DNA from 3 places in the Thalassospira sp. TSL5-1 genome. Region 3 is predicted to be linked to each of the others. Evidence: predicted binding sites of a transcription regulator. Region 3 holds the regulator's gene; each other region holds the start of a gene.
The links. Region 3 encodes PhoB, which activates phosphate uptake and scavenging genes when phosphate is short. Its sites were predicted from a motif close to TNTCATAAAACTGTCA; they were not measured.
Positions count from the first base shown of each region.

Region 1: the regulator PhoB is predicted to act here: its motif matches at 8,975-8,990, upstream of ugpB (sn-glycerol-3-phosphate ABC transporter substrate-binding protein UgpB).
Region 2: the regulator PhoB is predicted to act here: its motif matches at 8,927-8,942, upstream of LF95_RS09425 (PhoX family protein).

Region 1 is NZ_KV880637.1:1,647,228-1,657,688, reverse strand. It holds gene rpoH (RNA polymerase sigma factor RpoH) at 1-446, opposite strand, end outside; gene LF95_RS07790 (YchJ family protein) at 1,014-1,436, shown strand; gene LF95_RS22595 (NUDIX domain-containing protein) at 1,664-2,653, shown strand; gene LF95_RS07775 (NUDIX domain-containing protein) at 2,695-3,144, opposite strand; gene ssb (single-stranded DNA-binding protein) at 3,347-3,892, opposite strand; gene LF95_RS07765 (GAF domain-containing protein) at 3,961-4,440, opposite strand; gene LF95_RS07760 (sn-glycerol-3-phosphate import ATP-binding protein UgpC) at 4,601-5,671, opposite strand; gene ugpE (sn-glycerol-3-phosphate ABC transporter permease UgpE) at 5,740-6,594, opposite strand; gene LF95_RS07750 (ABC transporter permease subunit) at 6,609-7,487, opposite strand; gene ugpB (sn-glycerol-3-phosphate ABC transporter substrate-binding protein UgpB) at 7,569-8,870, opposite strand; gene LF95_RS07740 (hypothetical protein) at 9,319-9,507, opposite strand; gene LF95_RS07735 (glucosamine kinase nucleotide-binding domain-containing protein) at 9,725-10,461, shown strand, end outside.
Region 2 is NZ_KV880637.1:1,995,793-2,006,253, reverse strand. It holds gene ade (adenine deaminase) at 1-1,603, opposite strand, end outside; gene LF95_RS09465 (F390 synthetase-related protein) at 1,751-3,031, opposite strand; gene LF95_RS09460 (MBL fold metallo-hydrolase) at 3,028-3,813, opposite strand; gene LF95_RS09455 (NAD-dependent epimerase/dehydratase family protein) at 3,801-4,736, opposite strand; gene LF95_RS09450 (3-oxoacyl-[acyl-carrier-protein] synthase III C-terminal domain-containing protein) at 4,736-5,719, opposite strand; gene LF95_RS09445 (TetR/AcrR family transcriptional regulator) at 5,823-6,410, shown strand; gene LF95_RS09440 (sulfotransferase family protein) at 6,410-7,498, shown strand; gene LF95_RS09435 (hypothetical protein) at 7,645-7,995, shown strand; gene LF95_RS09430 (class I SAM-dependent DNA methyltransferase) at 8,076-8,747, opposite strand; gene LF95_RS09425 (PhoX family protein) at 9,057-10,461, shown strand, end outside.
Region 3 is NZ_KV880638.1:756,152-766,612, forward strand. It holds gene pstC (phosphate ABC transporter permease subunit PstC) at 1-148, shown strand, start outside; gene pstA (phosphate ABC transporter permease PstA) at 141-1,487, shown strand; gene pstB (phosphate ABC transporter ATP-binding protein PstB) at 1,489-2,295, shown strand; gene phoU (phosphate signaling complex protein PhoU) at 2,316-3,047, shown strand; gene phoB (phosphate regulon transcriptional regulator PhoB) at 3,052-3,750, shown strand; gene LF95_RS13000 (cation:proton antiporter domain-containing protein) at 3,874-5,637, opposite strand; gene LF95_RS13005 (calcium/sodium antiporter) at 6,094-7,056, shown strand; gene LF95_RS13010 (SDR family oxidoreductase) at 7,141-7,911, shown strand; gene folB (dihydroneopterin aldolase) at 7,981-8,406, shown strand; gene uvrC (excinuclease ABC subunit UvrC) at 8,842-10,461, shown strand, end outside.

The DNA.
Region 1 (10,461 bases), on a different contig from region 3:
TCGTAAATATTAAGCTGCTTCTTGGCTTTGCGCAGACTAAAGAACAGTTTCTTCTGTGCAGCCATCGTGCCCAGCTTCACCATCGACCAGCTATGCAGGATATATTCCGTCACAGCGGCACGGATCCACCACATGGCGTAAGTTGACAGACGGAAACCCTTTTCCGGATCAAATTTCTGAACCGCACGCATCAGGCCGGTATTGCCCTCGGCTACCAGATCAGGCAGCGGCAACCCATAGCCACGATAACCAAAGGCGATTTTTGCGACAAGACGCAGATGACTCGTCACCATTTTGTGGGCTGCTTCAGTATCCTGATGTTCCACGTAGCGGCGTGCCAGCATATATTCCTCGTCTGCGGTCAGCATCGGGAATTTCCATACCTGGCGAAGATATCCTGAGAAACCGTCATCCTGGGGGACGGCAGGCAATTTAAGGGTGCTCATGGTTCTTGTCCTCCTGGGAGGTCAACGTATCCGGTATATCCTGGGTCTGATGTCAAAACCGGAAACGATACGCGACCTCGTAATTGTGTAAACAAAACACGTCATAGACAGAAATGGCGGCGGGGCGTTGGGTCCCCGAAAAGTGCCATTTCGCAAAACGCCTATGCGAGAGGACGACTGAAGCAGATAACTGTATTCATGATACGTCTCATCCTTACTCTGAAGCAAATCGACATTACGTCCGCCAAACCTGGCCGGACTGAAATCCGGCGGTGCCTAATGGGCCCCCACCCGCTTTAAGACTAATATACCTAAACCCGACTAATTTCGTCAAGTTAAAAACACGAAACCTGACGTCAAATTCGGACATGATATCAGTCCTTTATCAAATATACCCGACTGATATAGTCGGATATGTATCTTTCCCGTAAGTTCACGGTAGAAATGATATAAGGCGAAAAAAAGGCAATTTGCTTTCTGGTGCGGTCACTCTATGTTCACAACGCTGTGAGACCCGTAAAGTTCCCTTCTATTTCGTGTTCAACTCGCAAACCAGGTGCCTTTGAAATGACAACTGCGATCCCTTTACAACAGGATATTTCCCTGCCCTGTCCTTGCGGAAGCACCAAGAATTATGGTGCCTGCTGCGGCCCGTTTCACCAGGGCGTAAAATTGCCCGCCACGGCCGAACAACTGATGCGATCGCGCTATAGCGCCTTTGTATTTGGCAATGCACCGTATCTTGCCGATACCGTGCCTGCACAAAACAGTGCAGGCTATGACAGTGACAGTCTTGCCCGCCAGCAAACAAAATGGACCGGGCTTGAGATTGTCAGCACCGAAGCAGGCGGGCTTTTTGACCAGACCGGATATGTTGAATTCATTGCACGGTTTAAGGAAAAAGGCCGTTCGGGTGCGCACCATGAAAAATCACGCTTCGTGCGCCAAAATGGCAAATGGCTTTACATGGATGGGGAATTTCTGCCCTAAAAGCCAGCAATGCGTAGGGCTGGCCGCGCTCCCGTCACAAAAATTTCATAGATTCAATTAGCGATATATGTAATACGGCGACCGTACTTTCTACTTGCATAAGTAACTAACGATAGCGATGTACTTACTTTGACAGACACCGCACGTTTCGGTTTGTTTTTACAGCAAGAAACATCCGGTTTCCCACAAACCGAACCACATGGACATCAGATATCAAGGACAGCGGCATGAAACGTTTAATCACCCTTTTGCGGCACGGTGAAGCTGTCACCTATGACGCCCGGGGCGATTTTTACCGACCGCTCACCGAAGATGGTAAACTGAATATCCAGCGTATTGGCGCATTTCTGGAAAGACAGGGGCTTTACCCAGACCTGATCCTGGCTTCCCCCACACAGCGCACCCAGCATTCAGCCGAAAAACTGCATAAAATGCTGTTTCCCGGCCTGAAACCGGCCATTAGCCTCGATCGCCAGCTTTATAATGCCGATGCGCAGACATTGCGGAACGTTTTGCAAAATCTGGCTGATGACGTGCATCATGTTGTGATGGTCGGGCATAATCCCGGTATCAGCGCCCTGCCCACCCTTATCGCGGGCGCGGACATCCGCAAAAAACGCATGTTTCCGTCATTAAAACCTGCGGCAATGATCATGATCGAAATGACAGGAAACTGGGCTGATCTGGAAACCTCTTCCGGGCGTATTTTGCAGCAGGTGGACCCCTCCAAGGTCCCGCAGGATTTTCCCTGGCCGGATAAGGATGGTACGGAAAGGCGCAAACGCCCGCCTTACTTTTACCGGCAATCATCGGTCATTCCGTTCCGAGTTAAGCAAGATGATGACGCAGGCGAAAATATTGAAATCCTGATGACGCTTTCCAGCAGCGGCAAACATTTTGTCATCCCCAAGGGTGCAATTGACCCCGGGATGAGTGCGGTTGAAAGCGCGCAAAAAGAAGCCCGCGAAGAAGCAGGTTGTATCGGCACAGCCCTTGAGCCTGCCATTGGCAGCTATCATTACCAGAAATGGGGTGCACGCTGCGACGTTGAGGTTTTTGCCATGAAGGTTACGGAACTGTTACCTGAAACAGACTGGGAAGAAGCGCATCGCGGGCGGAAATGGGTTACCCTTGCGCAAGCCATCGAGATCGTTCGGGAAGATGGTTTACGCAAAATCCTCAAGACCTTTGCCCGGCAAGTTCAAGCCCTTCATTAAGCGGCGGCAACATCCCGAAACGACCCGCCAAAAGCAAAATCCTAATACAGCGTATCTGTCACATTGACATGTTGTTGCACGGCCCATTTATGAAAGGACCGTACGAGCTGCTGTTCGGCATCCTGTACGGGAAGCCATAAAAACTCGTGGTCCTGGTCAACAGGCTTGGCAGACTTTGCCAAAATTTCGGCAACAAAAAATACCGCGCGCTTCAGGCGGTATTTGCCCTTGGCGCGATTATTGACATATTGGGTCGCCAAACCAAGCCGGGAAACAATACGGATTGTCCTGCCGGTTTCCTCGATGGTTTCACGGATCAGGGCATCAACAGCGGTTTCATTACGCTCGATCCCCCCGCCAATCAGCATAATGCCCTTGGGCGTCCGAACAACGCCCAGCATCCCCTTCCCGTCAGGGATGACAGCATAAGCACAATCCTGAATATCATAAAACCTGCCCGGCTCCGGGCTGCCAAATATAGGGCCGATCACACAGTTTTCTCCATTGGCAGTCCGCAGGCACTGCAATTTCATCACGACATGTCGAAGTGAACCGAATGAATTTTCATGTCAACATACATTCACTTTGGAATGATAAAAAGAAAGGCAGCACCACGATGGATGCTGCCTTAAAACTGCCTGTTGTGCCCCATAAGGGCGTCGCCTTACAAACGGTTAACGCCGCAAGTAAAAATCAGAACGGGATGTCGTCATCCAGGTCCGGGGCGCCACCGGGGCCGGAATTGCCGCCGCCGCTGCGCGAAGACGAAGAAGAATTACCCCAACCGGCATCGCCGCCATTATCATAACCGCCGCCATATCCGCCGCCGCTATCATTGCCATAGTTACCGCCGCCAGACGACGATCCGCCGCCGCCGCTGCCATCACCACGGCCATCAAGCATGGTCAAGGTGCTGTTAAAGCCTTCCAGAACGATTTCGGTGGTGTAGTTGTCTTTGCCGTCCTGCCCCTGCCATTTGCGGGTGCGCAATGCGCCTTCGATATAAAGCTTGCTGCCTTTTTTCACAAAGCGTTCGACAACATCGGCCAGGCCTTCGTTGAAGACAACGATGCGGTGCCATTCCGTCCGCTCACGACGCTCGCCACTTTGGCGGTCACGCCACTGTTCAGATGTCGCAATGCTGAAATTGGCAATTTTCTTGCCTGCCTGCGTAAAACGGATTTCCGGGTCGCGGCCCAGATTACCGACGAGAATGACTTTATTGACACTGCCTGCCATGAGTTATCTTCCAGAGTTCGATGTTAGCTTGCGATTCCGTGTCAGAACCGGCGAATGAATATAAGCGGTCAGCGCGCAAATACCTGCGCCATGATGGTTTCCAGTGCCTTTTGATCAGTTTCGTCAAACGATCCAGTTTCCACACTGTCGACATCAAAAACGGCAATCAGGGACCCCTGCCGGTCAAACACCGGCACCACGATTTCCGAATTTGAACGGCTGTCGCAGGCAATATGCCCTGGAAAGGCATGCACATCCTCGACAACGCTGCTTTTTCGTGAAGATGCCACCGTGCCACAAACCCCGCGACCAAACGGAATACGCAGACATCCAAGTGTGCCCTGATAGGGGCCAACCACCAATTCATTTTCTTTGACCGGATCAACGATATAGAAGCCGGTCCAGAAATAATAGTCGAACTTTTCTGCCAGTACACAGCAAACCGTGGCCATCAATGCAGTCACATTGGTTTCGCCTTCGGTAATGCTTGTCAGTTCTTTTGTCGCATCCGCATAAAGTGCGTTTTTCTGGTCGCTGTTCACGATCATGCTCCTGTCTTGCTTAGGCATGGAACTAACGTTTCGCTTGCCCGGAAACAAGGACAAAATGGTCGCATACGCAAAGCCGGCCCGCATTCAGCCCGAACGCAGAAAAATCACCCGCAAAAGTTACGGGTGGTTTCGCACGATTTTAATCCTGTTGACCAGTTTAAATTCGATGGCCGCTTTCCCGGTCAAACAAATGGATTTGCTGCGGATTGGAATACAGCACCAGTTCCGCCCCCGTTTCAAACTGGTGCGTTCCCTGCATCCGAATGGTGATGGCTTCGTTTTTATCCCCAAAATTCAGATAAACCAGGGTTTCCGCCCCCAGGGCCTCGATGATGCGCACACGGGCGGTAATCTTGCTGTTGCTCGGTGTGTTCAACGACAGATGTTCGGGACGAATGCCAACAACAACTGGTCGATTGGCCGCGACATTATGATCCAGGTCCAGTCGTGTACCGTCATTGAGGACAACATGGCTGCAATCATCCGAAACGGTACCATCGATGAAATTCATTGCAGGTGAGCCGATAAACCCGGCAACAAACCGCGTTTCCGGCTTTTCATAAAGCTCGATCGGGGTTCCGATCTGTTCTGCAACACCGCCATTCATGACAATCAACCGATCCGCAAGTGTCATGGCTTCCACCTGGTCGTGGGTCACATAAACCGATGTCGTACCAAGGCGTTTTTGCAGGTTCTTAATTTCCAGGCGCATATCAACACGCAGCTTGGCATCCAGGTTTGACAAGGGTTCGTCAAACAAAAACACCTTGGGTTCACGCACAATGGCGCGGCCCATTGCCACACGCTGGCGTTGCCCGCCCGAAAGCTGGCGGGGTTTGCGCTCAAGCAGCTCGCTTAATTGCAATATCCCGGCCGCTTCGCGCACACGACGGTCAATCTCGTCCTTGCTATAGCCCCGGTTTTTAAGGCCGTAAGCCATATTGGCATAGTTCGACATATGCGGATAAAGCGCATAATTCTGGAACACCATTGCAATGTCGCGATCTGCCGGGGCCACATTATTCACCACCCTGCCATCAATCGATATTTCGCCGCCAGTAATGGTTTCAAGGCCGGCAATCATGCGCAGCAAAGTTGACTTACCACAGCCGGACGGGCCAACCAGTACAGCAAATTCGCCATCGGCAATCTCAATATCGACACCATGAATTGCCTTAAAACCGTTGGCATAGGTCTTTTCGACCTGTTTCAAATTTAACGTCGCCATTCTCTTATCCTGTCGTCACGGGGACTGATGTTTTTGTTCAAAAGATAATATCAGGGTATTGAAACGATTTATTTTTCCGTCTCAACCAGCCCCCGGATGAACATGCGCTGAAAGATCACCACCACCAGAACCGGCGGAATGGATGCCATGATGGTCAGGGCGAAAGCCTTGGGAAATTGCGGGACCTGCCCACCTTCATAAAGCGAGTTGTAAACCTGCTTGATGCCGATCACGATGGTGTAAAGCTGATCATCCGTCGTCATCAAAAGCGGCCACAGATACTGGTTCCAGCCAACCACAAACATGATGATGAAGATGGCGGCAATCATGGTGACAGAAAGGGGCACCAGAATATCGATGAAAAAGCGCAGCGGCCCTGCCCCGTCCAAACGGGCAGCTTCAAGCAATTCATCCGGTACGGAACGGAAAAACTGCCGGAAGAAAAAAGTACCGGTGGCCGAAGCAATCAAAGGCAGGATCAAACCGGTATAGGTATTCAGCAGGCCGAGATTTGAGACGACCTCGTAAGACGGCACGATGCGCACTTCAAGCGGCAACAAAAGGGTAGAAAAAATCACCCAGAACAACGGCACGGCAAAACGGAACCTGAAATAAACAATGGCATAGGCTGCCATCATGGAAATGATGACCTTGCCAATGGCAAAGCCCAGGCCCAGAACCATACTGTTAAACAGCATTTGCAGGGCCGTGACACGGCCTTTGGTCGCCTCGGCATCAAACAGGATTTTGCCGTAATTTTCAAAGAAATGCCCACCCGGCAAGAGCTGCAAACCATGCTGGAACAGAAATTCCCTTGTGTGGGTCGAGGATGCAAAGGCAATCCAGACCGGCATGATCATGAAAAGCGAACCGAGAATTAGGATGATATGGTTGGTCAGGGACCGCCATTTTGACTGATACATAACGATGCCCTTTCCTAGTAATGGACTTTGCGTTCAATGAAGCGGAACTGGAACACGGTCAAAATACTGACCATGATCATCAGCAGCACCGATTGTGCCGAACTGCCGCCCATATCCGCGCCCAGGAAACCATCGACATAGACCTTGTAAACCAGGGTTGCCGTGGCACCACCCGGCGCCCCTTTGGTCGAAACATCGATGATCCCGAAGGTTTCAAAGAAGGCATAGGTCAGGTTGATGACCATGAGGAAAAAGGTCGTCGGGGCCAGTAATGGGAAGGTAATGGTCCAGAACCGGCGTTCGGCACTTTTGCAGTCCAGCGTTGCCGCCTCGGTCACAGATTTGGGAATACCCTGCAAGCCGGACAGAAAGAAAATGAAATTCACACTAACCTGTTTCCAAACCGCAATCAGCACCACGACAAAGGTGGCATCATTGGCATTCTGAATATGGTTGAAATCAATCCCGATGCGGTTAATGAACAGGTAAAGGTCCCCCATCAAGGGGTTGAACATCATGATGCCCAAAAGCCCGGCAACGGGCGGTGCCACGGCATAGCCCCACATCAACAGGGTTTTATAAACCTTTGCCCCGCGAATGACTTCATCGGCACGCACGGCCAGAAACAGTGAAATGGCAATTGAAAGAACGGCCACCAGCGCCGAAAAAATGACAGTAAACCAGGCAGACCTTAGCCAGGCGGGATTCGAGAGCACATCCTCGAAATTGCGAAACCAGACAAATTGCGAAGACATGCCAAACGCATCCTCAAGCAAGAATGACTGATGGATCGCCTGTGCGGCGGGCCATAGAAAAAAGATGGCAATAATAATGATTTGAGGTGCCACAAACAGATATGGCACCGGGCTATGCCCGAACTGAACGCGTTTCATGACAAATATCGGCCTGAGAGAAACGGAAAAACCAAAAAGACAGGGCGACAATAAACGTCGCCCTGCCCCGCAAGGATAATGTTAGTTGCTGTAGGTGTCGTGGAAACGCTTCAGCAGCTTGTTGCCTTCGGTTTCGATCACATCAAAGGCCTGATCAACGGTTTCGTCACCATTCATCATTTTATCAACTTCGGCATAGATGACTTCGCGAATCTGGACATAATAGCCAAGACGATAGCCCTTGGTCCACTCCCCGCCTTCTTCGGAAAGCTGCTTGATGCCAACTTCGGCATCCGGGCTTTGTTTGTAATAGCCGTCTTTTTTGGCCAGTTCATAGGCTGCGTTCGTGATCGGAACGTAACCGGTTTCCTTGTGCCAGTAATACTGGGTCTGCGGTTTGGTCAGAAATTCAAAGAACTTGGCCACACCCTTGTTTTCTTCTTCCGAATGACCGGTAAAGGCAAACAGGGCTGCACCACCGATAAAGGTGCTTTTCGGTGCATCGCCAACACCTTTCCAGTAAGGAAGGGTCGATGTGCCAAAATCAAAGGTCGCACTTTTGCGCAAGCCCCCGAACGAGCCCGAAGACCCTAGCCACATGGCAGCTTTCTGCTGCAGGAAGGCATCCTGGTTTGCACCCCAGGCACGGCCATAATAACCGAAATAGTCCTTGTCCTTCCATTCCTTCACTTTTTTCCAATGATTTTTAAGGTTTTCATTGTTGTAAAGGAGTTTGACGTCGGTGCTGTCATAGCCATTATTGGCGGTTGCCAATTGCAGGTTATGGCGCGACATGAAGTTTTCAAAGAAGATCCACGGGCTATGGGATTCAGCAAGGCCCTGATAACCGGCTTCTTTCAGCTTCGGAGCCATTTCTTCAAATTCCTGCCAGGTTTTCGGCGGGTTTTGAATACCGGCTTTTGCCAGGGCATCCTTGTTGAAATACAAAAGCGGGGTCGAGCTGTTGAACGGCAGACCGATCATTTTGCCTTTGGAATCGGCATAGAAATAACGCACACCCGGGATGTAGTCGTTAATATCGAATTTGGAGCCGTATTTTTCCAAAAGATCCTGAACCGGATAAACAGCCCCCTTCGCATTGATGATGGTGGCGGCACCGGCATCAAAGATCTGGATGATGTTGGGCTGATTTTTCGCACGGAACGCTGCGATACCGGCCGTCATCGTGTCTTCGTAACCGCCCTTGTTGACCGGCACGATTTTGTATTCTGACTGGCTTTTGTTGAAATCGTCAGCAATATGATTAACGACGTCACCAAGGGCGCCATCCATTGCGTGCCACCAGGTAATTTCCGTCGTTGCGTTGGCCGAACTTGCCATAGCAAACAGCGCCGCAGCCGCCATCAGCGTTTTGCGAAACATGGTTCTGTGAACTCCCAAATAAAATAAATAGCCTGCTTTGACCCGCTGTCTACCAGGCCAAACAACACGGCTATTTTTTCCAATGCAGAGCCCATTCACTCAAGTGACAGTTTTCGGAAACTTATGTTTTAAACAAATTTCATTTTCATTTGGCGCATAAATAAACAATTAAATTTTCACTTGATCGGCAAGTGAAACGAAACTGAGGATGTTTCAGCTCAGTCAATAGCTAAATCACCAGCATTCAATGATGTCATATTATCGAAACACAACATCATTTTGGCTCCAAACATGCCAGTCACTCAGAAATTAATTACTTAAGGTTGATTTACGGAGAATTATTTCTATCATTTTTACCTTAACACTGAATCAACAAAAGAAAAAGCGACCTAATCGGGCCGCTTGTTTCAACAATGTTCATTTCAAAACTGGTTTAAACGGCGCGAAGCTACCCCTCGCTTTTTTCCGTGCGATCCCGCTGGGCAAAAACAGAAAGCAGGGCCAGCACCCCGGAAACCACCATCAACAGCAATGAAAGCGCGTTAAGAACGGGTGTTGACCCCTGCTTTAAACGGTCAAACATGGCGATGGTCAAAGGCGCATCCGAGCCCACCAGCATCAAGGTGCTTAACGCCATTTTCCTACTCTCCCTTACCCAATCAAAATCCAGCACATATAACCAGATAAATGTTTAAATTTCATACAGATATGCGAAATATTTTATCATCTATCGGCAAAGAATGACAAGACCGCGGAACGCGCAAACTCGGAACTTGCACTCAACTGGACCTATATTGGTATTGCAAATATTGATACCACTCTGCTATGGTGCAGGCAGTTAGGGGTGACAAACAATGAATAAACCGGATTCTGATGGTCTTTTTCTTGGCGTCGATGGCGGCGGTACGCGCTGCCGGGTACGCCTGCGCGACGGGTTGGGAAATATTTTGGGCGAAGCCGTTCGGGGCGGCGCAAACACCCGTCTGGGACTTGATAAAATCTTTTCGGAAATCACCGCCGCAGCACACGACACCCTTGACCAGGCTGCTATCCCCCGCGAGCGCATCAGGGATATTCATGCCGGTATGGGGTTGGCGGGATTATCGCTGGAGCGCGAACGCAAACATATTGCCGCTTACCCCCATCCCTTTGCCAGTGCTGTTTTTGAAACCGACGCCTATACAGCCTGCCTGGGCGCCCATAACGACGAGGATGGTGCCATCCTGATTGTGGGAACCGGCACCTGCGGGCAGGCAATTGTCGATGGCAGACAGCTTGCTATTGCGGGTTGGGGATTTGAGATTTCAGACATTGGCGGCAGTGCCCGCATTGGCAAACAGGCCCTGGAAAAAGCCCTGCTGGCCCATGAAAAAATTGGTATGGCAACCAGCCTGACACACCAGCTTATGGCGCATTTCCACCACAGCCCCGAGGAAATGGTTTCCTTTGCCGAAACCGCCTGCCCGTCAGATTTTGGCCAGTTCGCCTTAACGGTTTTTGACGCCCTGGATGAGGGGGATGCGATTGCCCGCGACATTGTCGGACAGGCCAGATTGGCAAATGAGAAAATTTTACGTCACCTTATGGCCTT
Region 2 (10,461 bases), on a different contig from region 3:
CGGGTAATTTGCAGTCCAGATCCTTGGCCGCAGAACGAAGATGTTCCAGATCATCGGAAATAATCTCGAAGGGTTTTTCGCTCATCAGGCCCGCAACGGGCAGGGCCAGCTCGGCGGTGATTTTGCCGCCATTGGCAACGGCAAAGCCGCCACCCATTTCGATCAGCCGGTTCACCGCCAGGGCCATATCGGCATCATTGGCACCCACCACGGTGATGTTGTGGCTGTCATGCCCGACAGAGGAGGCAATAGCCCCCTGTTTAAGGCCAAAACCGGTGACAAAGCTGCGGCCGATATTGCCGTTTTTGCCGTGTCGTTCAATGACGGCAACCTTGATCACATCCGCATCAAGGTCGGGCATCAGCCCGTTGTCGGAAACTTCAAGGGTGGCTTCCTCGCGGAAGGTCAGGATCAGGCCGGGTTTAACACCAATCACGGGTGTCTGGTTCTGGCCCGGTTTGGGCTCGCAGATAAAAGCATCGGCAGAAACCGGCTTTGCCTTCATCGATGTCAGGCCAACAGCAGGAACCTGTTCACGGGCATCAAACAGGGCGGGTGTCACAAGCTTGCCCCCGGCAATCACGTCACTGACCCGGCATTCTTCCAGATTATCCAGCAAAGCAATATCGGCCCGCCAGCCCGGGCCAATCAACCCGCGATCCTTAAGGCCAAAAATACGCGCTGCCGAATGCGATGCCGCCCGGTAAACATGATGCAGGGGCCGCCCCTTGGCAATCAGGCGGCGGATCAACGCATCAAGGTGGCCTTCCTCGCCAATATCGAGAGGATTGCGGTCATCTGTGCACAGCGCGACAAAGCTTGAGGTGTTTTCATCCAGAATTTCGGCAAGGGCCTCCAGATCCTTGGAAACAGACCCTTCGCGGATCAAAATGGCCATGCCCTTGGCCAGCTTTTCGCGGGCTTCTTCTGCCGATGTTGCCTCGTGATCGGTGCGGATACCCGCCGCCATATAGCCATTCAGCGGCAAGCCACGCACCAGCGGTGCATGCCCATCCATATGACCATCCTGAAACGCCAGCAGCTTTGCCATAATGCCGGGATCAAGGTTCAGCACGCCGGGATAATTCATGACCTCGGCCAGGCCAACCACCTTGGGATGATTGCGAAACGGCAGCAAATCATCGATTTCAAGCTGCGCACCCGATGTTTCAAATGGCGTTGCCGGAACACAGGAGGATAAATTAACCCGAATATCCATAATCGCGCGTTCGGCACTATCCAGGAAATAGCGAATACCGGCAGCCCCCAGCACATTGGCAATTTCATGCGGGTCGCATAAAACCGTGGTCACACCATGCGGTAAAACACACCGGTCAAATTCCAGCGGTGTCACCAGTGAACTTTCGATATGAAGATGCGTGTCAATAAAGCCGGGCACGGCGAAACGGCCGGTGCCATCTATTTCGATGTCGCCTTTATAATCGGCATGGGTGCCCACAATGCGGTCGCCAACAATGGCAATATCGGTTGTGGTGATGGCACCGGTAATAACGTCGAGCAAGCCAACATTGCGAATGACCATATCCGCCGGGACTTTGCCCTGTCCGGCAAGAATACATTTTGAAAGTTGGGAATGGTCCATCACAATGTCCTTTTGTTCTTGGGGCGAAGCCAGATTGCACCGCCGCCAAACTGATTTTGGTTTATATGGATAAGAATTAGACGATCCGTGCTCCGGGTGCGAATATTTTCTGATTTTTGCTGGTCGGACTCAGTGGTCGGATTGGTTTTATTCGCAATGGCGAGGTTGGCGCTCAACCCGAATTCTGCGGCGCTTAAAATCGGGTTCGGCAGGCAGGCCATTGCGAATGGTAAGTGCGGGGAGGTTTACATCCAGCCGGGCCGCCAATGCCGCGAAGGCATGGCGCAGTTCGGTTTCACTTTCTGGCGCGGCATCTTCCAGCCAGATCGTAAGATGTTTGTCTTTTTCGATCACCCGATAATCCGTAATGGGCGACGGCAGGCAGGCAATTGTGGTGCGAATGGCCTCGGCCGAGACCATTTTTGCGCCATTTGGACCGTCCCACCACAGGGCATCGTCTTCCCGGCCTTCGATGCGGGCGATGCGCATACAGGCGGAGCCACAGGGGCAGGGGTCCGGGTTGGGTATCAAAACATCATTGAGGCGGTAATTAAGCAATAAAAGGCTTTCGCGGGTGAAATCATGAATGATCGGGCAAAAGGCACCGGTTTGCGGGTCGATGATGTCGCGCTCAATTCTCATCCAGGCTTCGTTTAAATGCAGGTTACCTTCCTGGCAGGTAAAGGCAAGTACCCCTTCGGTTGCCTGGTAAACCTCGTCAATCTGGCAGTTAAAGGCCTGTTTTGCGATGTCGCGGTCTTCGGGGGACAGGGTTTCGGCAACCGAAATAACCCGTTTTGGCGACAGGGCGATTTGCCCGCTATTTTGTGCAATTGCCAGCACCTTAAGCATGCTTGCCGGGGCAATCAGCACGGTGGGGGCCAGGGCCTGAAGGCGGGGCAGGTGCGTATCGAACGGGTCCAGCAGGTCAAAAAATTCAAACCGTAAAAGCGGATTGCCCAATGTGCGATACAGCGCGTTGTCCGCCCGCATGAAAAAGGCAACCCGTTGCGGTCTGGCAAGATTGGGCCAAAATCGCCCGGCCAGTATCGCCGCCCAGAGTTTGCGTTCTTTTGGTGTTGCCAAAAAAAGCCCCCGCTGCCCCGATGTGCCGGTTGATAGCCCCACCGATACATCACCAATCATGGGCGAGAAATCCCGGCTTTGTTCGGAACGCAGGGCAATTTCAAACGCTTTTTCGCGATCAATGCCGCATGTATTGATGGCGGTAAAATGCGCCATCAATGTTTGTTTGGTCATGCGCGGCAGGTCCGATAATGGTGTATCGGCATAATCGGCATAAAATGGCGATCGCGGCATAACAGCGCGGCGAAAGCGGGCAAAGGAACGCTGGTGATGTGCTTCAATCGCCTCGCGAGTACGAAATCCTTTACCATATCGGGTTTTTAACAGGGCTTTCAGGCTCATGGTGCGCATTCCCGGCAATGAGAGGGAATAACCGAAATATCAGGACGTTCCTGCATTAAGGACCGCAAGCGGTCAAAGGTATCGCGATAGGTTTTGGCATTTCCCAGTGTTGCCAGAACAAAGGCGGGCGGTAGACGGCCTGTGCGCAAAGCATCGCGGGCATAGGCGGCATCGGCAATCAGGAAGGTGGCAGCATTTGGCAGCCAAATGCCAATTTGCCCCACACCATGCCCCGGAAGCGGGATGGCGATCACCTCGCCGGTGCCAGTCAGGTCATGGCCGTGGGGAAACGGGGCCAGTCCGGTGGCGATGGCGGGTTTGTTTTCAACCGGTTGCGGGTTGCGGCTCAAAATTCCATCACGCAGATGTGGCGGGCAGGCCGCCAGGGTTGCCCGCCAGCTAGAGGATAATCCGCGCAAATGGGCAATGGCCTGGCGGGAGGCTGAGACCGGGATATGTGCGGGAAGATCCAGCAATCCGGCAACATGGTCACCGTGCATATGGGTTAACACCACTTGGTCGGGCAGGCGGGGCAATTGTTTGACCAGCCGTTCTTCGGGCGGCAGAACGACGGGCGTGACCAGGCGATAGGCTTTGCCGGGGAATTTTTCGGTCGCGGTAAAAAAGGCATCACCATAGCCACAATCAACCAGCAGGCTGGTTGTATCGGTTTCAATAAAATGGGCCAGTGCCGGCAACATGACCTTGCCACGATCCGGCAACCCGGCCGAATGGGCCGGGACCCGGCAACTGCCAACCCGCAATGTGGTTACGCGAAGCATTCACCCAACCCCTGTTCAAGACGGATCATGGGCTGATAACCCAGATCCCGTTGTGCCGCACGGATATCCAGTGTCATGGACCGACCCAGCGAGACAACCGCCTGGCGGGTCAGAGTCGGTTCACCGTCGCCTTTGCGTAAGGCCCGCTGTTCGGCAAAACCGGCCAGTGCATAGGCGATTTTATAGGGCATTGGAATGCGTCGCACCCGGTATCCGCCATGATCGGCAACCAGATCGGCCAGATGGCGAAAGGAAAAAACTTCGCCCGATGTAATGTTCCAGACCCGGCCGCCGGGGCCATCCGCCGCCAGGCGCATGCCGCGTGCCGCATCGCTGCGATGGGTCAGGTCTATTTGGGCGTGGCCCCCGGCGATCATGGGGACAAAACCCCGTTGCATTACCTTTTGCAGGCGCGGCATCAATGTGCGGTCATGGCGCCCGTAAATCGCCCGGGGGCGAATGGCGGTGCAGCGCATGTTGGTATCATTATTCGCCAGCACGATTTCTTCGGCCCGCCGTTTGGTCTCGGCATAGGGCGACAGGGCCTTTGGGGGCAATGTGGCATCTTCGGCCAGTTGGAACCGATCGGTGCCATCGGCATACAGGCTGGGGGTGGAGGCAAAGACAAACCGGTTCACGCCCGCCTTTCTTGCCACGTCCAGCAGCCGTTCGGTCGCGGTAACATTGGTGGCGACAAAATCTTGCGGGCTGCCCCAACCGGCACTTAGGGCGGCACAATGAAACACGGCATCGACACCCTTGACCAATGGCGCCAGATCATCCTGGATCAGGTCGGCGGCGATAAAGCCGGGCAAATCAACCGGGGTGCGCGCGGTGGTGAGAATGTCCCAGCCATGCGTTTGCAATTCTTCAATCAGGGCGCGGCCAAGGCAGCCGCTGGCACCGGTAATCAGGGCCTTCATTAAAACCTCACCACTGTTCCGCCCAGCGAAATCCCGGCTGATGTGCCGATCAGCAGGGCCGTTTGTCCCCGCTTTAATGCGCCTGATTGCACGGCATGATCAAGGGCGGAGGGGATGGAACTGGCGATCTGGTTGCCGGTTTGGGCAAAGATATTGACCACCTTCTCGGCAGGGAACCGCAAGGCGCGGATCGCATGTTGCAGGGCATGGGCGCTGGCCTGATGCGGGATGATGCAATCAAGGTTTTCTTTATCCACGCCAGCACGCGCCAACAGGCGCGACAGGAAGCCGGGCAGGTAGCGTGATGTGACACGAAAGGCCTTGCCGCCATCCATGCGGAATTTATCGTCACCCTCGGCAATGCCACGGGTGGGGTTAATTCTTGTGCCCCCGGCAGCCAGCACGCAGGCTTCCCGGCCTTCGCTGTAGGTTTCAAAACCATGCGCCAATATCGCACCGTCTCCCGGGCCAACAATAACCGCTGCTGCACCATCGCCGAAAATTGCTGCACTTTCGGGGTTTTTCCAGTCCAGGCCAGAAGAGGCAATGTCAGATGAAAAAACCAGCACCCGGCGCGCCCGGCCAGATTGTATCCATAATGCTGCGACATCGAGCGCCTGAAGAAAGCTCAGGCAGGTGGCATTGACGTCAAAGGCCGGAATACCCGATTTGCCAAGACCCAAACGGTCCTGAACCAGCACCGCCGTGGAGGGAATCGGTTGTTCCATCACGCCGCAGGCCCCCAAAATCAGGTCAATGTCTTTTGCATCGCATTGTGCAGCCTTCAGGGCAAGTTGTGCGGCTCTGGTTGCCATGAAAGACGATGTTTCATCCTGATTGGCAACATAGCGGTTCGCAATCCCAAAACGTGCAAAAGACTGGCCTTTGGGCCATCCCAGCAAATGGTCAACGGCGTTTGCACTCATACATTGTTCTGGCAGATAGCGACCTGTGCCATAAATTGTTACCGCGTTTGCAGACATGGGTAAATCCATTTGTGAACATTGTTTAATAACGTTGACAGAAGATGAAATATTGTCAACACTGTTTTTAAACAATGTTCATAAACTGTTGCAGGAGTGCCCGATGGCGCGGCCCAGACAATATGATTATGTGGAACTTCGTGCCCAGGTGATCCGTGCGGCACGGACCCTGTTGCAGGAAGGCGGGCCGTCGGCCTTAACCGCGCGCGCCCTGTCAAAGGCAGTGGGTGTTACGGCCGGTACGATCTATGGCCAATTTGGCGATTTGCATGCCGTGTTGCTGGAGGTCAATCGTGACACCTTCCTTGAATTAACCCAAATGATCGAGGCCTTGCCCGATGACGCCCCCGAACCCTGGCTGTATGCGTTGGCCGAGGGGTATGTGCAATTCATGCTCAGCCGACAGGGGGTGTGGCAGGGGCTTTTTGAAGGGCCCCGCGTGACCGAAAAATTCCCGGACTGGTATATGGATGCCATTCACGGGCTTTTGGCACGTATTGCCCAGCCCCTCGCACAACTCGCCCCGACAATCGATGCCAACGCCCGGGCGGAGGAACTGTTTGTTGCCGTACATGGCGGTGTAGCGTTGGCGGCCGTCGGGCGTCTGGACATGGTGTCATCGCGGTCCCCCCATGAACTGGCGCGCCAGGCTGTTCGCACCATGATCCGCGCGATTACGGAGAAACCGTAATGACTGATGATGTGCCCGGCAACGGGCTTATGCCCGGTGGGTTGATCCTGGGGTCGGCCCGCTGCGGGTCCACATTGATTTCCGAAATATTGCGGTTGCACCCGGAGATCCTGTCAATTTCCGAACTGTTTTCTACCGTTGGTCCCAATGCCTTTCGGTCATCAAACATGTCCGGCAGGCGGTTTTGGCGATATATGGCGCAACCATCGGCGGCTTTGTCCCAGGTTGGTAATCCCGGTGTGGCACCGCAGGAATTTTTATATGGCAAGGTTGAAAATCCGGCCCATGATCCGTGGCTGTGCCCGCCCATTTTGGCAATTACCCTGCCGCATTTGTGCGATAATCCCGACGGGCTTTTTGATCAATTATCGATGACCGTACCAGGCTGGCAACGCCAAAGCATGGCAAGCCACTATCGGGCGCTTTTTTCCACCCTGGCCGATCATTGCGGCACACGCCGTATGTGGGTGGAGCGTTCTGGCGGGTCTTTGGTCGCAGCAGGCACATTGCTTCACATGTTTCCCGAAGCCCGCCCGGTTTTGCTGTTACGCAACGGTGCCGATACGGCCCTGTCGATGCGCGATTACCCGGCAACCCGGCTGGCAATCTGGATGTGGCGGCATTTAAGGCCATTGGGCATTGATTTGCTTGATCCGCATCATCATTACGGCAAAGGGGGCATGTGGCCGCTGGTGGCCCGGCTGGGTAGTGTTTTTAAAATGCAGCGCATCATTCAAAAACGCCCCAGCCTTAAAGATTGCGGCGCATTTTGGTCGGCAATTACCCGGGCGGGGTTGCGGGCACTCAACGGACATGATCCGATGGTCCTGTCCTATGATTTATTATGTGATCAGCCACACCGTGAAATTGCCCGGCTTGGTGATTTTTTGCTGGGTGATGCACCTGAAAACTGGCTGGATCAGGCCGCCCGCTTGCCGCAAAAACGCCCTTCGCGCCTGCAATCATTAACGCTTCAGGAACAATCCATCATCAGGGATGCCTGCGCCCCGGGCGAGCACGCCATTCAGGTGTTTCTGACGGCGCAACAATCCTCAGGCCATGCGATAAATCGGGTTTTATCTCAGTAAGCCTTGACCGCGTGCTGAGGCGGAACGTGAATGGGGCTTTTAAATCAACCATAAGTAGTTTAAATTTTACTTTAATTACTGATTTGGTTGTGTTGGCCTGTCAGTGAATGGATCATTGATGAGATGCTACATTGGCGAGGTGCAAGATGAAGAATGAACGTATTTTGGCTTGTTTTGGGCTGCTGTTTGCCATGTTTTTACCCATTACGGTTCAGGCGGCCGATGGCTGTACCAAGGCCCCAAACTATAAGCAAGAGGGAGGATTGGCAGGCTGGCCGAACCGGGTGGTAAATTCCGAGAACAAAGCCCTGCGGGATGGATTCGCGGCAGGCACCTGTTTGTATTTGAAAGGGCAGCATTCCAGCGGCGCAACACCACCTGGTGCACCTAATAATCAACATGTGACGGTGACACCTCGAAATGGTGGCGTTGCCTGCCATGTCTTTAAAAAATCATCGCTCAATACATCACAGTATTTTCCAACCACCTGTTTTTAAGGTGTTTCTGGCCTTGATTTAGGCGGTAGATATTTGGGGTGCGGGGCGGGGCAATGTGCTTGCCGCCCCGCTAACAGGCATTACTGCACTTGGTAAATATCGTAATGGATCAGCTTGCTATCGCCAAAATCGCTGTGCCGGGGAATGTAGGGAGAGGGCGGCGAATGGTGGATCTGTTCCCACAGTTTTTCTGACGCCAGCTTTTGCACCATGTCGGTAAAGGCCGTGTCATAAAGGTCTGTTCGGTGGGTAAAGGCAAGGATGCCGCCCGGTTTAACCAGGCGAACAAGTTCGCGCATCAAACCTTCGATATGTCGAACATAGGTCAGTGCGCCAACACACTGGGCTGCGGCAAAGCTGTTATCGTCAAAATCCAGTTGCTGGTTCATGTTCTGGATTTTCAGGTTGTTATAACAGTCCTTGGCTTTGGCCTGTTTCAGGGATTCTGGCGAAATATCAATGCCGGTTAACCGGCGATAACCCTGTTTGGCCAGTTCCAGCCCGGTTAGACCGGTGCCACATCCGGCATCCAGGATCGGGCTGTCTTTGGCGATATCCTGTTGCGCAATGATCGCGGCGGCTTTGGCCGGGGCCTCATATCCCATGTCCAGAAGGTCTTTTTCATAGGATGTTGCCCATTTGTCGTAATAGGCCGCCAGCTCTTCGGGGCTGGCATGTGTCATATTGGCAAGGTTGGATGCAGTATCGGAAATATCTTTCTGGCTGGTGGCGCCATTGCTGGCATCTACCATGTTTTCACCTCTCTGATGATGGGTTTTATTTTTCTGAAATCCTTTCAAGTAAGGCACAGACGACAGGCAATTGCAAGTTAGGGCCGGGAAGCCCGATGGCACGGGCTGCGACCTCTTGTTGAAGAGGGTGGTTGAAATTCGCCTCAGTGCTTTAATTGTTATCTGGAATGAAACCAAAGTTTTATCAAACCGTCACAGACAAAAATTACACTGCTGGCATTGCCTGTTTTTGCTCAGGGTTTGGCAGGCAATTCCTTCTATTGGGTTTTCTTCCCGAAATTTCAGACTGTCATTTTAAGGATCATCGACATGACCAGCCCAACCGGCATTTCCCGCCGTTCGCTGCTTGGTATTCTTGCGGGCGCGCCCTTCCTCCCGTTGCTTGAAACATCGGCCCTGTCCATGCTGGGCAGTTCCCCGGCCTTTGCCGCAACGGCCAAAAATCGTGTCAAATCGATCGAGTTTGTGGGGATGGGGGCCCCCATGACCGACGCCGAACGGGCAACGACAACGGTAAAGTCCGGTCTTGTCGCAACCTATGAAAACGGTGCCTCACAGGCGTTCAAGCTGGGCTACAAACCGCTTTTCATTACCGGGGACGAAGTTTCCGATGGCAAGGGCGGCAAGGTTGTTGCCGGTGGCTATCGCGACATCAACAACAACCCGATCATTGATGAATCCTCGCCCGACAAACGTCAGTTCTTTTCCGATTGCCCGGATGGCTACAGCCTGATCAAAATTGACGGCGCCAAGGTGCCGGGTGTTAAGGGCAACACGGTGTTTGCCGTGGTTCAGTTTGAATATACCTCGCGCGCCTATGATGGCACGGACATGTATGGCAAGCTGCCATCGCCAATTGCGGTTCTGACCTTTGACCAAAACCCGGAAAGCGGCGAGCTTAGCCTGGTTCAGTATCATCCGGTTGATACCAGCAAGGTACATGGCCTCTGGATCACCTGTGCCGCCAGCCTGTCGCCCTGGAATACGCATCTGTCATCGGAAGAATACGAACCCGATGCCACTAAGGCAGCCACCTCGGAAGAATTCCAGACCTACAGCAAAACCCTGTATGGCGATCCGAAAAAGGCCAATCCCTATCACTACGGACATATGCCCGAAGTGATCGTAAATGCCGATGGCACCGGCGAAATCAAAAAGCATTATTGCCTCGGCCGTATTTCGCACGAACTGGTACAGGTGATGCCAGACCAGCGCACCACCCTGATGGGCGATGACGCCACCAATGGTGGCCTGTTCATGTTCATCGCCGACAAACCGGCAGATTTGTCCTCTGGCAAGCTTTATGTTGCCAAAGTCATGCAGCGCGAAGGCGTTGATTTGGACAAAGGCGGCAAGTTTGACCTGAAATGGGTCCTGCTGGGCCATGCCACCAGCGACGAAATCAAGGCGCTGGCCGATAAACTGACGGCGGATGACATTATTGATGTTGTCCATGAGGACCCGAAAGACGACAGCTTTACCGCCATTCGTTTCAGCGGTAAGGAACAGTGGGTGCGCGTTAAGCCGGGCATGGAAAAGGCTGCAGCTTATCTTGAAACCCACCGTTATGCCCCGCTGGTGGGCGGTACGCTGGCCTTCACCAAAATGGAAGGCACCACGGTCAACGCCAAGGACAAAATCGGTTATTCCGCCATGTCCTATATCTATAAATCCATGAGCGACGGTAAAAACCCGATCAAGGTTGACCAGATCA
Region 3 (10,461 bases):
TGTGACCCTGCTGGTCGGCGACCAGGAATTTGACAGTGCCAAAACCCTGTCGGCCTTTGCTCTTGGTCTGGTTCTTTTCCTTGTTACCCTGGGGTTGAATGTCTTTGCCCTGAAGGTTGTGCAGAAGTATCGCGAGAAATATGACTGATATGGCATCTCTTATGGAAGATCGCGCCGCTGGTTCCGATGCTGCCAACATGCGTAAGCCGGTTGACTGGGACAGTGCCGAAATTACCCGCAATGTCAAAAAACGCTATGCTGCCGAACGGCGATTTAAGACCTATGGTCTGGTTGCGATTCTGCTGGCACTGTCGGCACTGCTTATGCTGGGTTATTCGATTGTGTCCAAGGGCTATAGCGCCTTTGTCCAGACTTATGTGCAGCTTGAGGTTACGTTTGATCCGGCAGTCATCGACCCGGATGGAACCCGTGATCCGGCGGTTATTGGCCGGGCGAATTTTGATGCGCTGATCAAGGAAGCCCTGCGCAAGCAGTTTCCAGATGTCACGTCGCGGTCAGAAAAACGCAAGCTATATGACATCGTTTCAAGCGGTGCTTCCTATGATTTGCGCGAACGGGTGATGGAAACCCCCTCCCTGATCGGGCAGACCCGCAAGGTCTGGCTGATTGCTGGCGATGATTTTGATATGCTCAACAAGGGCTATATCAGTGCTGATACCAAAGAATCGAGCCGCCGCCTTGATGACGACCAGATCTCGTGGTTTCAGGCATTAACCGATAGCGGGGCAATTGAAAAACGGTTCCATACCCGCTTTTTCACCAACGGCGATTCCCGCGAACCGGAATTGGCCGGTATATGGGGGGCGGCTGTTGGCTCTTTTTATACCCTGTTTGTCACACTGATCCTGTCCTTTCCGATTGGGGTGGCTGCTGCCATTTACCTTGAGGAATTTGCCCCGAAAAACCGTCTGACCCAGATTATTGAGGTCAATATCAACAATCTGGCAGCGGTGCCGTCCATCGTGTTTGGTTTGCTCGGCCTTGAGCTTTACCTCAATGTCATGCACCTGCCGCGTTCTGCCCCGGTTGTGGGTGGTTTGACCCTGGCCTTGATGACCCTGCCAACCATCATCATTGCCGCCCGTGCCGCGATCAAGGCGGTTCCGCCGTCAATTCGTCAGGCCGCTTTGGGCCTGGGGGCGTCGCCGGTGCAAACGGTTAGCCATCATGTGCTGCCGCTGGCCATGCCGGGTATTTTGACCGGGACGATTATTGGCATGGCCCAGGCACTGGGTGAAACGGCACCGCTTTTGATGATTGGTATGGTGGCCTTTATTGTTGATATTCCGGGCAGTGCGATGGATGCGGCAACGGTTTTACCGGTGCAGATCTATCTGTGGGCAGATAGCCCCGAGCGTGCCTTTGTTGAAAAAACCTCTGCGGCGATCATGGTATTGCTGGCCTTCCTGATCCTGATGAACGGGCTGGCTGTGTTCCTGCGCAAGAAATTTGAACGGAAGTGGTAAAATGGCTGTTGTAACTGCTGACGCAATGACAAACGCTTCGCAAACGCGCGGCAAATCCAAAATGGCGGCCCGTGACCTCAACCTGTTTTATGGCGACAATCAGGCCCTTTATGATGTCAATCTGGATGTTGTTGAACGTGAAGTCACCGCGCTGATTGGTCCGTCGGGTTGTGGCAAATCCACTTTCCTGCGTTGCCTTAACCGCATGAACGACACCATTGATGGCGTGACCATCAATGGCAAGGTCACACTGGATGAACGCGACATTTACGATAAATCAATCGACGTGGTGCAGTTGCGGGCGCGCATCGGCATGGTGTTCCAGAAACCCAACCCGTTCCCGAAATCGATTTTCGATAACGTGGCCTATGGCCCGCGCATTCATGGTCTGGTCAATTCCCGCGACGAACTTGACGAAATCGTCATGACCTCGCTGGAAAAGGCTGGCCTTCTGAAAGAAGTCAAAGACCGTCTGGCATCACCGGCGACGGGTCTTTCCGGTGGTCAGCAGCAGCGCCTGTGCATTGCGCGTGCGGTTGCGGTCAGCCCCGAAGTTATTTTGATGGATGAACCGTGTTCCGCGCTGGATCCGATTGCGACCGCCAAGGTCGAGGAACTGATCGACGAGCTGCGTTCGAACTACACAATTGTCATCGTCACACACTCCATGCAGCAGGCCGCGCGTGTGTCGCAGCGCACGGCCTTTTTCCACTTGGGTAAACTTGTGGAAGTCGGCGAAACGGACCAAATCTTTACCAACCCGAGAGATGAACGGACCAAGGGTTATATCACTGGTCGCTTCGGTTAATCCGGGCAGGAGGTAATTCCATGAGAAAAGAAGAAACCCATATTGTCAGTTCATTCGACGAAGAACTGACCCGGTTGAACAATATCATATCCCAGATGGGCGGCCTGGCCGAAAGCCAGCTGATTTCGGCGATCCGCGCGATTTCCAAGCGCGATTCCGAATTGGCCGAACAGGTCATTGTTTCAGACCTGCGCATCGACAAGCTGGAACAGGAAGTTCAGGATTTCGCTGTGCGTGTTCTGGCCCTGCGTCAGCCAATGGCCGATGATTTGCGCCAGGTTGTAACCGCGCTTAAATTGTCAAATGATCTGGAACGCATTGGTGATCTTGCCAAAAACATCGCCAAGCGCGCCCAGGTTCTGAACCAGATCCCGCCGATCCGCCCGGTTCAGGTCATTCCTAACATGGCCCGTCTGGCACAGGAAATCATCAAGGATGTTCTGGACGCCTATATCGAGAATGACGCGGAAAAAGCCCAGCGCGTGTGGGCCCGTGACCAGGAAGTGGATGATATGTACAATTCGCTGTTCCGCGAATTGCTGACTTACATGATGGAAGACCCGCGCAACATTACCGCATCGACCCATCTTTTGTTCATTGCCAAAAACATCGAACGCATCGGCGACCATGCCACCAATATTGCCGAAACGATCTATTACCGCATCAAGGGCGAGGATCTGCCGGTGGATGGCCGTCCCAAAAACGATGCTGCCAATTTTGCCGTGATTGAACCCAACGAGGCAGGGGAATAACAGGATGGATCCTACGGTTCTTATTGTCGAGGATGAAGCCGCCATCGTCACGATGTTGCGCTACAACCTTGAACGGGAAGGCATGAATGTTGTGGAAGCCGGTGACGGGGACGAAGCCCTGAAAATCATGGCTGAAACCCATGTCGATCTGGTCCTGCTGGACTGGATGCTGCCGGTCATGTCCGGGATCGAAGTATGCCGTCAGATCCGCCGTAAACCGGAAAGCCGCGATTTGCCGGTGATTATGGTGACAGCGCGTGGTGAAGAAGGCGACCGCATTCGCGGCCTTGATACCGGGGCGGATGACTATGTGACCAAGCCCTTTGCCATTGGCGAATTGCTGGCCCGTATCCGTGCGCTTTTGCGCCGGTCGGGTCCGGCGCAACCACAGGGGCAGTTGATCTATTCCGATATCGAAATGGATCTGGCGGCACATCGTGTCAATCGCAGCGGCAAACCCATTCATTTGGGGCCGACGGAATTTCGTCTTTTGCGGTATTTCCTGGAACATCCGGGCCGGGTTTTTTCGCGCGAACAGCTCCTTAACGCTGTTTGGGGGCCGAATATCTATGTCGAAACCCGCACGGTGGATGTGCATATCCGCCGTTTGCGCAAGGCCCTGAATGACGTTAAAGGCACCAAGGATGTGATCCGCACTGTGCGTGCCGCGGGTTATGCTTTGGATGACGATGCGGCGGCGTAAGCGGCTTTTTTATTTCGTCAAATTGTGACAGAAATTCGCAATTTACACTGAAAATACAAGGCCCTGTCATAATGGCAGGGCCTTGTTTTATGCGGTGTGGAAGGCGGGCTTTGCCAATGCCTTTTATGCCTTGTGTTCCGGTTCGTTGGTTGCCGAAGCCGGTTTCGTTGCGGAGGCGGATGAATGAGAAGGCGAACGTGGGGCCAGCTCATTCATCAGCAGCATGTCGGCCCGGCGGAATTTGGCAATCTCGCTATCAATTTCATCTTGTGGAACATCGCAGGCGGAAAGCACATGGTCCGACAGGCGCAAGCCTGTTTCCAGCACTTCGGGGATGGCGGCATTCGCCCCGCTGCGTGACAGCGCGCCGATATGGGAAATATCCTGGGCACGGGCAAAAATTCTCAGGTGCGGGTAATGCTGGCGCAGCAAGGCTACGGTTTTCTCGGTTTCATGCGGCGAACCCATCGCAACGGCGGCAACATGTGCCTGATCGGTGTGGGCGGCCCGGAAACTTTCCGGTCGGGACCCATCGGCGAAATAAACCGGCAGGCCTTCGGCACGACCACGCGCCACCTGCTGGGCATCGGAATCCAGAACGATAAAGGGAATGTTGCGGGTTCTTAACAAACGGGCCAATACCCGGCCCACACGCCCACAGCCGATAATCAGAACATGATGGGCGACCCCATCGGTATGGGCCTCGATTTCACCGAGTTGGTCAGTTTCGCGTGGATGAAAAATATCCTCCAGCTTTTTGCCAAGGCCAATCATGCTGGGGGTCAGGGCCATTGAAATGGCGACAATCGGCACCAGAATAGCCGCCAGTTGCGGGGTGATTGCGCCATTTTGCGCGGCCAGCGAAAACATCACAAAGGCAAATTCACCGCCGCCCGCCAGCCCCAGGGCAATGCGCATCGATACCGCCCGGTCAAACCGTGTTGCCAGGGACAGTAAAAACAAAATCGCCCCCTTGATCAGCAACAGGGCCAAAACCCCCAAAATGACGGTCAGCGCATGATGATAAACCACCCCGACATCCACCGACATGCCGACCGACATGAAAAACAGGGACAAAAACACGCCGCGAAATGGCGCAATGTCGGCTTCGATCTGATGGCGAAATTCGGTTTCGGCCAGCATCACCCCGGCGATAAACGCCCCTAATGCCATCGAAAGACCGGCCATTTCCGTCAAGGTGCTGGCGGCCAGCACGGCAAATAGGGTGCCAATGGCAAATAGTTCCGGGTTATGCAGGGCGGCAATGGCGCGAAACATGGGCCGCAGCAAAAAGCGCCCGGCCAGCAGCAATACGGCAACGGCCCCCACACCGGCGAGGATGCTGACCCACGGGCTGGTGGTGCTGGCGGTATTGCCCGCCGCCTGTACCATGATCAGAAAGGGGCCAACCGCCACATCCTGAAGCAGCAAAACTGCCAGGGCGGCCCGGCCAAAACGGGTGTGAAGCTGTCGTTCGTCTGAAAGCTGCTTGAGGATAATCGCGGTGGACGAAAGGGCCAGGGCCCCGGCAATCACCAGCGCGCTGGGCAAGGGCAGGTCGATGGCCATCAGAACGACAAAACCAATGCCCAGCGTCACGGTTATTTGCAAAACCCCCAAAGCGGCAAACTTGCCGCCGATTACGCGCAACCGTTCGCGCGATAGTTCCAGCCCGATCATGAAAAGCAGGAAGACAACACCCAGTTCGGCAACGGTGGAAATATCGCGATTATCGGGAATAAGTCCCAGCCCAAAGGGTCCGATCACCAGGCCGCCAATCAGAAAGCCAATGATGGAATTGGCCTTTAATCGCTGCGCAATTGGCACGGCAATTACGGCAGCACTCAGGATCAGGAATAGCTCGAAGAGCACAGTGCTATGGGGCATCAGGTTTCATCCAGGGGCGTTAACTTTAGGGCCAGTCATACACGTTCCCGGTTATTGCGACCATAGCGCAATAGGGTGGAGACATGATGCGAATCTGACTTTGGGCATGGTTATGGAGCGGTAAAAACGGTTTGTCTTCATAATCGTCGGGGGACGAATGCGTATGAGGCCTTTTGGTATTTGATGCGGGGACAGGACAGTGTGTGACAGGATAAGTGGAAAGCACCCGTGATTGGCATTGCATGCGGTCTCACTCCCGATATCTATTGGCATATCCTTTGTCTCCTGGCTGTGTCTTGGATAACAATAGGCAAATATGCCCCTTTGCAAGACGGCTTTCGTCGCATTATTTGGGGCGAGATCGCTTGCGTTTAACAGGGCGCACTGCCATCTTGCGCGGTAATGCTCTCTCGCATAGGCAGGGCGTATTTTTAAATCATCAATGGCAGACCAATTTTGGAACAGCTTATACCCTATTTGCAAATCGTTGGCGGACTTGTTCTTTTAACGGCCGGGGGCGAATTTATGGTGCGGGGCGCAGTCGGCCTGGCCCTGTTAATGGGGATTTCCAAGGCGATCGTCGGATTGACGATTGTTGCTGCGGGCACATCGGCCCCCGAATTTGTCGTGTCGTTAAATGCCGCCCTTGCCGGGTCGGGCGATATTGCGATGGGCAATGTCGTGGGGTCCAATATTGCCAATATCCTGCTTATTCTGGGGGCTGTGGCCATTCTCAAGCCGATCGCGGCCAGCCGCACCACCACGGTGCGTGATGGCGGGGCGATGCTGCTGGGCGCGGTGCTGTTTATCGGTCTTTGTCAGTTTGGGGTGATCGAGCGCTGGGCAGGTGCGTTGATGCTCGTGGTGTTGGTGGTGATCTGGTATTTGACCTATAAACACGATAAAAACAGCCCGGATGCCGCAAGTGCGCTGCATGAAAGCGAGGCCGAGGAAGTGGGCGAAACCCCGGTGGGATGGATCAAACCGGTTATTGTAACGGTTGTTGGTATCGTCGCTCTTACCTATGGGGCAGACCTTCTGGTTGAGGGCGGTGTGACGGTGGCACGCGAATTTGGTGTGTCCGAGGCCGTGATTGGTTTGACGCTGGTGGCTGTTGGCACGTCATTGCCCGAACTGGCAGCATCGATGGTGGCCGCATTTCGTGGACATTCCGATGTGGCGCTGGGCAATGTTCTGGGCTCGAACCTTTTGAACCTGTTGGCAATTATTGGCGGTGTTTCGGTTATTTCACCCATTATCGTGCCCGAACAAATTGCCGCGTTTGATATCTGGATGATGCTGGGCGTGACCGTGGCGCTTTTGGTTGTGGCTTATTGTGCGCGGCGTATTGGTCGCATTGCCGGTGTTGTTTTCATGGCGGTCTATGCCGCCTATATCGGTGCGCTGTTTGCCGGTTAAAAATACTCACAACGAAAATCCAGGTGCCGTCATGCGACTGTGCAGGACGGCACCTGGATTTCGCAGGAAACGGATGGTGACAGTATGACTGAAAATGTGCCCGCAACAGCCCTGATCACCGGGGCAGCCAAACGGATCGGCCGGGTTATCGCACTTGATCTGGCTGCAAGGGGGCATGACATTGTTCTGCATTGCAACCGGTCACGCGGGGCGGCCGAAGAACTGGCCGGTGACATTCGTGAAATGGGGCGTCAATGCCATGTGGTGTGTGCCGACCTTGCCAGCGAAACCGCAATGGCCGGTATCGTGGCCGAGGCGACCGACGCCCTGGGGCCGGTGGGATTATTGGTCAATAACGCATCCACCTTTGAATATGACGATGTCAAATCGGCGACCCGTGAAAGCTGGGACTTTCACATGGATGTCAATTTGCGCGCACCGTTTGTTCTGTCGCAGGAATTTGCCCGTCTGCTGCCAGAAGACCAATCCGGGCTGATTGTGAATATTATTGATCAGCGTGTCTGGAACCTAACACCGCATTTTACCACTTATACCCTGTCCAAAGCCGGCTTGTGGACCCTGACGCAAACCCTGTCGCTGGGGCTTGCGCCGCGCATCCGGGTCAATGCCATTGGTCCGGGGCCGGTATTGCCCAGTGTACGGCAAAGCCAGGAAGATTTCGATGCCCAGTGCCGTAAAACCCCGTTGGGCATTGGGACATCTCCGCAGCAGATTTGCGACGCGATACGGTTTTTCCTTGCAGCACCGGCCGTCACGGGGCAAATGTTAGCCCTTGATGGTGGACAACATATGAATTGGGCCCCCGCCGACAGAGACGATTTGCCTGTCGAATAACCGACCACCGATGGCTGGTGGTTGATGCCAGTTGTTCCCTCACAGCACAGCACGAAGGATACTCATAATATGACCGCAGGTCTGAAACAGGACGATAATATTACCACCCTGCCTTATGCCGATCAGGCAGGCAGCTTGCGGCGCGTTTTTGTGCGCGACATGGTGATCAATACCTCAATCGGGGTTTATGATTTTGAAAAAGAAGCCCCGCAACGGGTGCGCATTAATCTTGATCTTTCCGTTGTCGAGGGTGAAGGCCCCAAGAATGACGACCTTGATAATGTGCTGTGCTACGAGGAACTGGTCAAAGGGGTGCGCGCAATTTGTGCAGATGGCCACGTAAACCTTGTCGAGACACTCAGTGAAAACATAGCTGCCATGTGCCTGACCGACCGACGGGTGCGCAGGGTGTGTGTGCGGGTTGAAAAACTCGACGTGTTTGAAGATGTCGGTGCGGTCGGGGTCGAAATCGAACGCTTTAATCTCGCGCGGTGATATCGCGGTTTGGAAGTGAATAAATTTCGATAAGAGGCCCATTATCATGGCGAATCTGTGATTCCCTTGGGGCGAATCGTTTGGGCCGTTTATGCACAAGCATTCTTATTGGCAAAAACAAAGAGGAAAAAAGATATTTTACGTTAAGGTTACGGATTGTTTTCAGGTTGACAGTATTTTTACCAAATAAAATCAACAACTTAGTGTTTGTGCTTAAAATATGGGCAATTCACAGAACGTTAAGACTCTCAACGGGTCTAGAGTTCAGCCCCCCTATTACCCACATACTTATCCACAGGCTTGGTGGAAACTTTTCCCGGGGGCGATTCCCTCATGAAACTGTCATTTTCTAATTAGATTCGGCTAGACCATCGTATAGAAAAATATGCAGACAAGCCGTGTTTGCTTGTTTCTTGAACAATCCAGGATGCTTTGATGACTTCCCCGGCAACGCCCTCTTCCACACCGCGCGATATTGAGCTGTCGCTGGACGATCTTCATGACGGAAAAGCGGGACGTGGTGTTACGGCAATCAAACATGCGCTTAAAACCATGCCAGGATCGCCCGGCGTTTATCGCATGATCGATGAAAAGGACCGGGTCCTTTATGTCGGCAAGGCCAAGAATTTGAAAAAGCGGGTGACGAGCTACACCCATATTTCCCGCCTGGCGATACGCATCGCGCGGATGGTGGCGCAAACGGTCCGTATGGAAATTATCACGACCCATACCGAAGCCGAAGCCCTGCTGCTTGAATCAAACCTGATCAAGAAGCTCAAGCCGCGTTACAACATCCTGCTGCGTGACGATAAAAGCTTTCCCTATATTCTGATCACCGAGGATCACGGCTATCCCCGCATTGTCAAACATCGCGGGGCACGGGCCAAGGATGGCAGCTGTTTTGGTCCCTTTGCCTCGGCCTGGGCGGTGAACAACACGATTAATCATTTGCAACGCGCCTTTTTGCTGCGGTCCTGCACCGATGCGGTTTTTGCTAACCGGTCCCGCCCGTGTTTGTTGTATCAAATCAAGCGTTGTTCTGGTCCGTGTGTGGATCGCATTTCCAAACCCGAATATGACGGGCTGGTGGATATTTGCCGCGATTTTCTGTCGGGGCGCAGCAAGGCCATTCTTAAGCAGCTCGAAGCCAGCATGCTCGATGCCTCCGAGCAGATGGAATTTGAAAAGGCGGCCATGTATCGCGACCGTATTCGCGCCCTGTCGCAAATCCAGTCACATCAGGATATCAATCTGGAAGGGCTGGAAGAAGCCGATGTGATTGCCCTGCATCACGAAGGCGGGCAAAGCTGCGTGCAGGTATTCTTTTTCCGCTCCGGCTCGAACTATGGCAACCGGTCCTATTTTCCCCGGCATGAACAGTCGGCGGAAATCCCGGAAATTCTGTCGGCCTTTGTCGGGCAGTTTTACGCCAACAAGCCTGCCCCGCGCCAGGTGCTGTTAAGCCATGAGATCGAAGGTCAGAAACTGGTAGAGGAAGCCCTGTGCATCAATAACGGCCACAAGGTGGAATTACTGGTGCCCCAGCGCGGCGGAAAGCGCAAGCTGGTGGACCATGCCCTGACCAACGCGCGCGAGGCACTGGGCCGCCGCATGGCCGAAAGCGCGTCCCAGCGTAAATTGCTGGATGGCCTGGCCGACAAGCTGGACCTCGATAGCCCGCCGGAACGCATTGAGGTTTACGATAATAGCCATATTCAGGGAACCAACATGGTGGGTGGCATGATAGTGGCCGGGCCGGAAGGGTTTATGAAAAACGCCTATCGTAAATTCAACATCAAGGGCGACATCGCCCCGGGCGATGACTTTGCCATGATGCGCGAAGTCCTGACCCGTCGGTTTGCCCGTGCGCAAAAAGAAGACCCGGACCGCGAAAATGGCACCTGGCCCGACCTGTGCCTGATCGATGGTGGTTTGGGCCAGCTGGGTGTGGCGCGACAGGTGCTGGAAGATCTGGGCATTGAAGATGTGATGCTGGTCGGCGTTGCCAAGGGGGTGGACCGTAACGCGGGCAAGGAAGTGTTGCATATTCCCGGT